Regions from separate parts of the Ciceribacter sp. L1K23 genome, predicted to be linked through region 1. Evidence: predicted binding sites of a transcription regulator. Region 1 holds the regulator's gene; each other region holds the start of a gene.
What was found. Region 1 encodes PhoB, which activates phosphate uptake and scavenging genes when phosphate is short. Its sites were predicted from a motif close to TGTCATNNANCTGTCAT; they were not measured.

Region 1 (3,272 bases):
CAATCACTACGACCACGACGAAAGCTGCAATCATGAATGAAACGAAGATCTCGGCCCGCAAGGTTCAGGTGTTCTACGGCGACAAGCATGCGATCAAGGACGTGGACATCGAGATCCGCCCCCGTTCCGTGACGGCCTTCATCGGCCCGTCGGGCTGCGGCAAGTCGACCTTCCTGCGGTGCATCAACCGCATGAACGACACGATCGCGAGCTGCCGCGTCGACGGCACGATCCTGATCGACGGTGAAAACATCTACGACCCGAAGGTCGATCCGGTGCAGCTGCGCGCCAAGGTAGGCATGGTGTTCCAGAAGCCGAACCCGTTCCCGAAGTCGATCTACGAGAACGTCGCCTACGGCCCGCGCATCCACGGTCTTGCCCGCAAGAAGTCGGACCTCGACGACATCGTCGCCTCCGCGCTGCAGAAGGCCGGCCTTTGGAACGAGGTGAAGGACCGCCTCGACGCGCCCGGCACCGGTCTCTCCGGCGGCCAGCAGCAGCGTCTCTGCATCGCCCGCGCCATCTCGGTGAGCCCTGAAGTGATCCTGATGGACGAGCCCTGCTCGGCGCTCGACCCGATCGCGACCGCCAAGGTCGAGGAACTGATCCACGAACTCAGGACCAATTTCACCATCGTTATCGTCACCCACTCGATGCAGCAGGCAGCCCGCGTGTCTCAGCGCACCGCCATGTTCCACCTCGGCGAACTCGTCGAGGAGAACGACACCGACAAGATGTTCACCAATCCGGACGATCAGCGCACGCAGGATTACATCATGGGTCGCTTCGGCTGATCCTCCTCACGCGCTCGTTTCAAGAACAGGAAACTCATAAAATGTCTTCCACACACATCTTATCGGCCTTCGATGAGGAACTGAAATACCTCATCCGGCGCATCTCCGAGATGGGCGGCATGGCGGAGCAGATGGTCGCCGACAGCGTCCGCGCCCTCGTGAATTCCGATGCCGCTCTCGCCCAGAAAGTAATCTCCGACGACGTAGTCATGGACGCCATCGAGCGCGAGATCGGCGACAAGGCGATCGTCACCATCGCCCGTCGCCAGCCGGTCGCTGCCGACCTGCGCGAGATCATCGGTGCTCTCAGGATCGCCAACGATCTGGAACGCGTCGGCGACATGGGCAAGAACAACGCCAAGCGCGTTATGGCGGTGCAGGGCACCGGTGTGCCGCGCAAGCTCGGCCGCGGTCTCGAACATCTCTGCGAACTGGTCCTCGTTCAGCTCAAGGAAGTGCTCGACGTCTACACGACGCGCTCGGCCGAGAAGGCCAAGTCGATCCGCGACCGCGATGACGAAATCGACGCCGTCTACACCTCGCTGTTCCGCGAACTCCTGACCTACATGATGGAAGACCCGCGCAACATCACCACCTGCACGCACCTCCTGTTCTGCGCCAAGAACCTGGAGCGCTGCGGAGACCATGCGACCAACATCGCGGAAACCATTTACTACATGACCACCGGCTCCCAGCCGGAGGGCGAACGGCCTAAGGAAGACCTGACGTCCTCGCTCGGTGCGGTCACGGAATAAGCAGGGCGGACGAAGACATGCAGCCGAAGATTGCCGTCGTCGAGGACGAGGAGGCCCTGAGCGTCCTCCTGCGCTACAATCTCGAAGCGGAAGGCTATGAGGTGGAAACGATCCTGCGCGGAGACGAGGCGGAACTTCGCCTCCAGGAGCGCGTGCCGGATCTTCTTATCCTTGACTGGATGCTTCCTGGGGTCTCGGGCATCGAGCTTTGCCGACGCCTGCGCATGCGACCCGAAACCGAGCGCCTGCCGATCATCATGCTGACGGCCCGCGGCGAGGAAAGCGAGCGCGTCCGTGGCCTTTCGACCGGCGCCGACGACTATGTCGTCAAGCCGTTCTCGACGCCGGAACTGATGGCCCGTGTCAAGGCGATGCTGCGCCGGGCCAAGCCGGAAGTGCTCTCCAGCGTGCTTCGCTGCGGCGATATCGAGCTCGACCGCGAAACCCACCGGGTCCACCGTAAGAGCCGCGAAGTCCGCCTCGGCCCGACGGAATTCCGCCTCCTCGAATTCCTGATGGCCTCGCCCGGCCGCGTCTTCTCGCGCTCGCAATTGCTGGATGGCGTTTGGGGTCACGACATCTATGTCGACGAACGGACCGTCGACGTGCATGTCGGACGCCTGCGCAAGGCTCTGAACTTCTCGAACATGCAGGATGTGATCCGCACCGTGCGCGGCGCCGGCTACTCGATGGAAGCCTGAAGCCTGCCGATCCCCACATCCCGAAAGGCCGCTCGTCGAGAGCGGCCTTTTCCATGACCGGATGCGGACATGAAAAAGGGCCCGAAGGCCCTTTGAAAATCAGGATTCTGACGGATCAGCGCGCCTGCTTGCGACGCTCCGACACCGGCTGGTAGGCCAGCTTGCCGTGGTAGCTACAGTAGGGCGATGCGTCGAGGGCCTCGCACCCGCAGAAATGGAAATCGTCCTTGGTCGGATCGCCGATCGGCCATTTGCAGGTGCGCTCGGTCAGCTCTGTCAAAATCAGCTTCTTAGAGATCGGAACGATCACGTCGTTGGCCGGCGAGAAGCGGGTTTCCTCGACGCCCTCGAACTCGGCGCCATCCTTCGAAACGAGGGCGTTGGCGGGCCGTGCAGCCGGGCGGGCAGCGACCGGACGCGGGTTGAAGGTCTGGGACCGCTGCGGTGCGGCGGGACGCTTCGTCGCCCGTGCGACCGAACTCGTTCCACCCGCCTTGACGCGCCCGGGCAGGTTGAGACGGTGAACCTTGCCGATCACCGCGTTGCGGCTCACTCCGCCCAACTGCGCCGCGATCTGGCTCGCGCTCAGACCTTCGGCCCATAATTTCTTGAGCCTTTCGACGCGCTCATCCGTCCAGTTCATGCCTGCTCTCCGCCTGTAGCATTGATGACAGAATCCATCACCGCTGCTTCGGAGGGTTCCGAAACAAAAATAACTTCGATACTGTCGGTGACTAGTTCCGCCGCATGCAGTCTAGTAATTGACGATTAACCTAGTGTGAGCCTGACTCCGTGACAAGAGTCGGCGGAATCATCGGGAATCGATTTTAAAGTTTTCCCCAACTTGCTTCCCGACGCGTTTCAAGAGCAAATTTTACCCTTGGCGAGGGTTTTCTCACACGCTTCGCCAACAAGCCCGCGAATGCGGTGTTTTGTTGACAGCAAGGGAGGAAATGGAGATAGTGCGGGCGCCGCCGCAAGGCGGCATTTTGATTTCCGGCACTTCCAACCGGTTGTCATCC
Region 2 (3,272 bases), 1.5 Mb from region 1:
GCTCAGGCTGATCTGAAGCGTTAGTCCGACTTCGCCCCGAACACGAATTCGACCGAGGTCAGCGGCCAGCAGCCGGCGGTCCATTCGATCGTCTGTCCATTTCCGTCCTCGTTGCGGGCGTTCAAGTGAAACACCGGTGTGCCCGGCGTCAGCCGCAGGTTTTCCGCCTCCTCCGACGTCGAGAAACCGCCGCTGATCCGGGTCTCGACGCGCCGGAAGGCGGCGATGCCGTGGGCGCGGAACACGTCCGTCACCGACTGGCGCTCGGCGTAGACCGCCTCGAAATCGGTAAAGCGGTCGGCCGGGAAATACTTGTCGTTGACATAGACCGGCTGGTCGCCGAGCAGCCTTAGGCGGCGCAGGTGGATGATCTCTGCGCCCTCCCCGATCCGGAGCCGCTCCGCCAGTTCGTGGCTCGCCGCCTCGCGCCGTATGAACCGCGTGTCCGTCGTGATCGGCGCGCTGTGGGTCTCGATGTTTTCCCGGAACGGATGGCCGTCGCGGACGGAAAAGATCGCCGGGGGGCTGCGCACGAAGATGCCGACCCCCTTGCGCGCCGTCAGGTGTCCCTCGTTCTGCAATTGCTGCAGCGCCTGACGTAACGTAATACGGGTAACGCCGAGGCTCGCGGCCAGATGCGTTTCTCCCGGCAACTGACTGCCGGGCCTCAATATTCCGCCTTCGATGAGGCCAAGGATATGGTCGCGGATCTGCTGCCAGATCGGCATGTCGCTGCGCGGACCGAAGACCAGTCCGTCAAAGGCGGCGAGCGGGATTTCAGGCGTATCGAGCATGGTTCCGGTCCGGTCAGGCGGCGGCCGAGGCGGCCACGGATTCGGACGCTAGCAGAGTCGCGGCCGAATAGACGAGCCGTCCGCCGACGAAGGTCGCGACCACCTTGGGATGGCGCACATCCTTCGCATCGACCAGCACGATATCGGCGCGGGCGCCCTCCTCCAGCCTTCCCCGATCGCTGAGCCCGGCGGCGGCGGCGGCATTGGCGGAGACCAGCGCCCAGGCCTTCGCGAACCCCTCGTCTTCAGGCGACGCCAGCCGGAAGGCGGCGTGCAGCGGCGACGGGTAGTGGTAGTCGGAGGCGAGCACGGTGCAAAGGCCGTCGCGGATCGCCGTCGTCGCGTCGAGCGCGCCGTTGTGGCTGCCGCCGCGCACCACGTTCGGCGCGCCGAGGATCACGTGTTCGCCTTCGGAGCGCGCCTCAGCCGCCGTCTCCAGCGTCAGCGGAAACTCGGACGACACAGCCCCCATCGCCCGGAAATGCCGGCGCTCGTCGGGCGAGGCCTCGTCATGGGCAAGCAGGACATTGCCGTTGTCGCGCGCGGCCGTCGCCAGCCGCTCGATGGCGCCCGCCACCTCTTCCCGCCGCGCCCAGACGCTGTCGAGCAGCGTCATGTAGTCCTCGCGCGACAGCCCTGAGCGTTCCGCCATCTGGCCGATCTTGCGGGCGATCGTGCCCTTCAGCACCGAGCCCGTCGTGTGGTCGTTGAGGGCCACGACCGGTTTCGGATCGAGCGCCAGCCAGTCGGTGACCTGGGGAAGCGCATCGAGCGCGAAGGTTTCCCAGCGCAGGTGCAGGCGCGTGTCGCAGGCAAGATGCGGACGGGCGGCGAGAAGGGCCGTGACGAAATCCTCCGCCGCCTTTAGCGACCGCAGCCCCGGCTCCCAGGAAACAGTCACGCCGTGAAAGGCGGTGGTGATGCCGTTCGCCACCAGCTGCCGATCGGTGTCGCGCAGCGCCAGCCCGACGTCGAAGCGCACGCCCGGACGCGGCATGATCTGCCGTTCGAAGCCGTCGCCGTGGATGTCGACGATTCCCGAAAGGACGAGCAGTCCTTCGGCGTCGATCTCGCGGCCGCCGGACGCCCGTCCGGACACCCTGCCCTCGTTGATGAAAAGGTCGGCGCGGTCGAGCCTTTCGGCGCCCAGCACGGCGCCGTTGCGGATGATCCAGTTCATGCTCGTCTCTCTGTGTCCGTTTTTCGGCTGCGGGCCCGCGAACTGTCACGTGCCCGTCACGTGTCGCCGCTAGGGATAGTCGCGGAAGATGTTCCTGTCTATACAGCAAAGGAAAATTTCATGATCCGCTCCCTTCTCGCAGCCTGCGCATTCTCATTGCTCTCCATCGCTCCGGCGGCGGCCGAGAGCGTCAAGTTCGCCGTCACCGACATCGAAGGCCTCGAAGCCCTGCAGCAGGAATTCGGCGGGTTCGAAAAGGCGCTCGAAGCGGCGACCGGCCTCGACATCGAGCTCTTTCCGGTCAGCTCGCGCACCTCGGCGGTCGAAGCCATGAATTCCGGACAGGTCGACCTCGTGCTCACCGGCCCCGCCGAATACGTCGTCATGAAGGAACTCGCCCAGCCCGAGATCGTCGTCGCCTGGCAGCGTCCGGACTATTTCGCCCAGATCGCCGTTCTCGCCAACGGCCCGATCCGCTCGCTGGAAGACCTGAAGGGCAAGAAGGTCTCCTTCGGCTCGGTCGGCTCCACCTCGCAGCATCTTGGCCCCGCCCAGGCGCTCACCGATTTCGGCCTCAAGTACAATGAGGACTACGAGCCCGTCATTCTCGCCCGCAACGTCGCGGCCGAAGCGCTGATCCGTGGCGACATCGCCGCTATCGGCCTCAATTTCGGCCACCTCAACTCCATCCGTGAAGCCTTTCCGGATGTCGCCTTCGCCGTTCTCGCCCGTGGCCGCGACCTGCCGAACGACATTCTCGTCGCCCGCAAGGATCTGTCGGAAGAGGTGGTCACCAAGGTCCGCACCGCTTTCGCCGAAAAAGGCAACGACCTGATGGCCGCCGTTCTCCAGGGCGAGGACAACCAGAAATTCAAGGGCGGCTTCTTCCTGACCGAGGTCAAGGACAGCGACTACGACTACGTGCGCTCGATGTACCGCACGATCGGCGTCGACACCTTCAACGACTTCGTCAACTGAGCGGATCGCACCGATCTAGCCACAAGGCCGGCGCCATCAGCGCCGGCCTCTCGTCATGTCAGCAGAAAGAAGACCACGATGGACGTCATCAGCACGCAGGGCCTGAAGAAGGGCTATCCCAATGGCAAACCGGTGTTTTCGGGTGTCGACATCCGCATTCGCGGCGGCGAGCGCGTCGCGCTGGTCGGCGCCAACGGGGTCGGCAAGTCGACGCTGCTCAAATGCCTGATCGGCCACACGCCGTTCTGCGACGGCGAGATCTCGACTCTCGGGGAAGCCTTCCGCAGCGCGCCCAACGGCACGCAGCTGAAGCGCATGCG
Region 3 (3,272 bases), 500 kb from region 1:
CGCCCGGCTTCAGCCGGTCGTCGTTCATCGCCAGGCACATCGAGCAGCCCGGCTCGCGCCATTCGAAACCGGCGTCCTTGAAGATCTTGTCGAGACCTTCTGCTTCCGCCTGTTCCTTGACGAGACCGGAGCCCGGAACGACCATCGCCGATACCGTCGAGGCAACCTTCTTGCCCTCGAGCACGGCGGCGGCGGCGCGCAGGTCCTCTATGCGGCCGTTGGTGCACGAACCGATGAAGACGCGGTCGATGGCGATATCGGTGATCTTGGTGCCCGGCTTCAGGCCCATGTAGTCGAGCGCGCGCCACTTCGAGGTGCGCTTGTTCTCGTCCTGGATGTCATCCGGGTTCGGCACGACGCCCTGCACCGAGATGACGTCTTCCGGCGAGGAACCCCACGAGACGATCGGCGGCAGGTTGGCGGCGTCGAGCACGACGACGCGGTCGAAATGGGCGCCCTCGTCGGTGTGCAGCGTCTTCCAGTATTCGACCGCCTGGTCGAAGGCCGCACCCTTCGGCGCGCGCGGCTTGTCCTTGATGTATTCGAAGGTCTTTTCGTCAGGCGCGATCAGACCGGCGCGGGCGCCGCCCTCGATCGTCATGTTGCAGACGGTCATGCGGCCTTCCATCGACAGCGAGCGGATCGCCTCGCCGGCGAACTCGATCACGTGGCCGGTGCCGCCGGCCGTGCCGATCTCGCCGATGATGGCAAGAATGATGTCCTTGGCGGTCACGCCCTCGGGCAGCTGGCCGTCGACGCGCACCAGCATGTTCTTGGCCTTCTTCTGGATCAGCGTCTGGGTCGCGAGCACGTGCTCGACCTCGGACGTGCCGATGCCGTGCGCCAGAGCGCCGAACGCGCCATGCGTCGAGGTATGGCTGTCACCGCAGACGATCGTCATGCCAGGCAGGGTGAAGCCCTGTTCCGGACCGACGATGTGCACGATACCCTGGCGCTTGTCCTTCTCGGAATAGTACTCGACGCCGAAATCCGCCGCGTTCTTGGCGAGCGCCTCGACCTGGATCCGGCTTTCCTCGTTCTTGATGCCCTCGTGACGATCAGGCGTGGTCGGCACGTTATGGTCGACGACGGCGAGCGTGCGGCCCGGCTGGTGCACCTTGCGACCGGCCATGCGCAGGCCCTCGAACGCCTGCGGGCTCGTCACTTCGTGCACGAGGTGACGGTCGATGTAGAGAAGACAGGTGCCGTCCTCCTGGCGGTCGACCAGGTGATCGTCGAAAATCTTGTCGTAAAGGGTACGGGGTGCGCTCATGGGCGTTGTTCCATCCAGACTGGGAAATGACTTTTATTGTGTGACGAGAGAGACGCGATGACGGGGACAAGCCCGCCTGAGGTCAGCCTAGGCGGCTGTTGAGCGCCCCGGACACGCACGCAAAGAACCGTGCCGGCAGACGCTTGTGGTCCTGCAGCACGATGAACTGGTTCGCGAGGCATCCGAATTTCGATCCCATGAGGGGCTCAATACCAGTTTTCCGAAAAATCGGCAATGGATTCGACGCGAGCGCGGCGTGACACGTTTTTGTCATAAGGCATTCGCCAAAAAATGCTTCATCTTCCTGACCGAACGGAAGGACGACGCATGAATACCCCCATCCACGACGAGATCAGCCGCATCAAGGACGAGGTGCTCGACAGCTTCGACGAGGAGCTTGAGCAGCAGATGGACGAGGACCGCCTCGACGAGATGGTCGCCGAAGGCCTGTCCGAACCGACCATGGACCGGAGGGTCTATTTCCGCGAACTCTTCCGGCTGCAGCACGAACTCGTCCGCCTTCAGGACTGGGTCCAGTACAAGAACCTGAAGGTCGTCATCCTGTTCGAAGGCCGCGATTCGGCCGGCAAGGGCGGCGCCATCAAGCGCGTGACCCAGAGGCTGAACCCGCGTGTCGCCCGCGTTGTGGCACTTCCCGCGCCCACCGAGCGCGAGCGGAACCAGTGGTATTTCCAGCGCTACGTGCCGCATCTGCCGACAGCGGGCGAAATGGTGCTGTTCGACCGCTCCTGGTACAACCGCGCCGGCGTCGAGCGCGTCATGGGCTTCTGCACGCCGGAGCAGGTCGAGGAATTCTTCCGCGATGTGCCGGAATTCGAGCGCATGCTCGTCCGCTCCGGCATCATTCTCCTGAAATACTGGTTCTCGATCACCGACGAGGAGCAGGAGTTCCGCTTCCGCATGCGCATCAACGATCCGCTGAAGCAGTGGAAGCTCTCGCCCATGGACCTCCAGAGCCGCATCCACTGGGAAAGCTACACCCGCGCCAAGGAAGAAATGCTGGATCGTACCCACATTCCCGAAGCCCCCTGGTGGGTGGTGCAGGCCGTCGACAAGAAGAAGGCGCGCCTCAACATGATCGCGCACCTTCTCTCGCAGATCCCCTATGAGACCGTGCCCAAGGAACACATCGTCCTGCCCGAGCGCGTCCGCAACGCCGACTACATCCGCCACCCGGTCCCGCCGGAAATGTACGTGCCCGAGAAATACTGAGCGGGTCAGCCGATCCGGAACACATAGGCCTTGAGCAGCACATCCGGCTCGTCGATCGCATAGGCGCGGAAGAACGGGCTTTCCTCCACCGGGGTCCAGATGCCCCGGCTGGAGAGGCGCCCGAAAACCCCGGCGAACCCGCCGCTGTCGAACACCTTGTCGCGCACGGTAAAGATCGCATGCCCGCCGGGCCGCGTGATCCGGCAGAGCTCGTAGAGCCCGCTCGCCGGCGCATGCCCTTCCGTGAACACCCCGGTCGAGAAGAAGGCCGCGAAATGATCGTCCGCCCACGGCAGCGTCTCGCCGAGCGTCGCCCGCTTCAGAACGTCGTAGGCCTCGCGGCGGGCCGCCAGCGCCAGCATCTCCTCGGAGAAATCCAGCCCCTCGACAACGGAATAGCCGAGCGCCCGCATCGCCGGCCCCGAAAGCCCCGTACCGCATCCGGCGTCGAGCAGCGGACCGGCATCGCGGGGCACATGTCGGCTGACCCAGGCTGAGATCATGAAGGGCAGGCAATAGCCGGAGGAAAGGTTCTCGCGATCGTAATCCGTCGACCAGGTCGAATAGGCCGACGCCAGCTCATCGCCGGACTGCGCCTTGTAGACCTTCTCCAGCCCCTCGCTCCTGCGCTCGCTCATTCCCGAGTCCCCTTTTCCCGCATGCGTTTTTCTACCTGCCGCAGCAGCAGCGACAACCCGATCGTCAGCATCAGGTAGATATAGGCGACGATCGAATAGGTCTCGAAGAAGCGGAACGAGCCCGAGGC

Region 2: the regulator PhoB is predicted to act here: its motif matches at 2,018-2,034, upstream of J5J10_RS08770 (alpha-D-ribose 1-methylphosphonate 5-triphosphate diphosphatase).
Region 3: the regulator PhoB is predicted to act here: its motif matches at 1,542-1,558, upstream of ppk2 (polyphosphate kinase 2).

What each region holds. Positions count from the first base shown of each region.
Region 1 is NZ_JAGRRC010000001.1:3,347,263-3,350,534, reverse strand. Features, by position in the region: gene pstB (phosphate ABC transporter ATP-binding protein PstB) at 33-794, shown strand; gene phoU (phosphate signaling complex protein PhoU) at 836-1,549, shown strand; gene phoB (phosphate regulon transcriptional regulator PhoB) at 1,567-2,250, shown strand; gene J5J10_RS16160 (GcrA family cell cycle regulator) at 2,366-2,893, opposite strand.
Region 2 is NZ_JAGRRC010000001.1:1,861,243-1,864,514, forward strand. Features, by position in the region: gene radC (DNA repair protein RadC) at 1-16, shown strand, start outside; gene phnF (phosphonate metabolism transcriptional regulator PhnF) at 21-794, opposite strand; gene J5J10_RS08770 (alpha-D-ribose 1-methylphosphonate 5-triphosphate diphosphatase) at 808-1,974, opposite strand; gene J5J10_RS08775 (PhnD/SsuA/transferrin family substrate-binding protein) at 2,095-2,952, shown strand; gene J5J10_RS08780 (ATP-binding cassette domain-containing protein) at 3,031-3,272, shown strand, end outside.
Region 3 is NZ_JAGRRC010000001.1:3,848,466-3,851,737, reverse strand. Features, by position in the region: gene leuC (3-isopropylmalate dehydratase large subunit) at 1-1,273, opposite strand, end outside; gene ppk2 (polyphosphate kinase 2) at 1,601-2,506, shown strand; gene J5J10_RS18625 (class I SAM-dependent methyltransferase) at 2,512-3,144, opposite strand; gene J5J10_RS18620 (amino acid ABC transporter permease) at 3,141-3,272, opposite strand, start outside.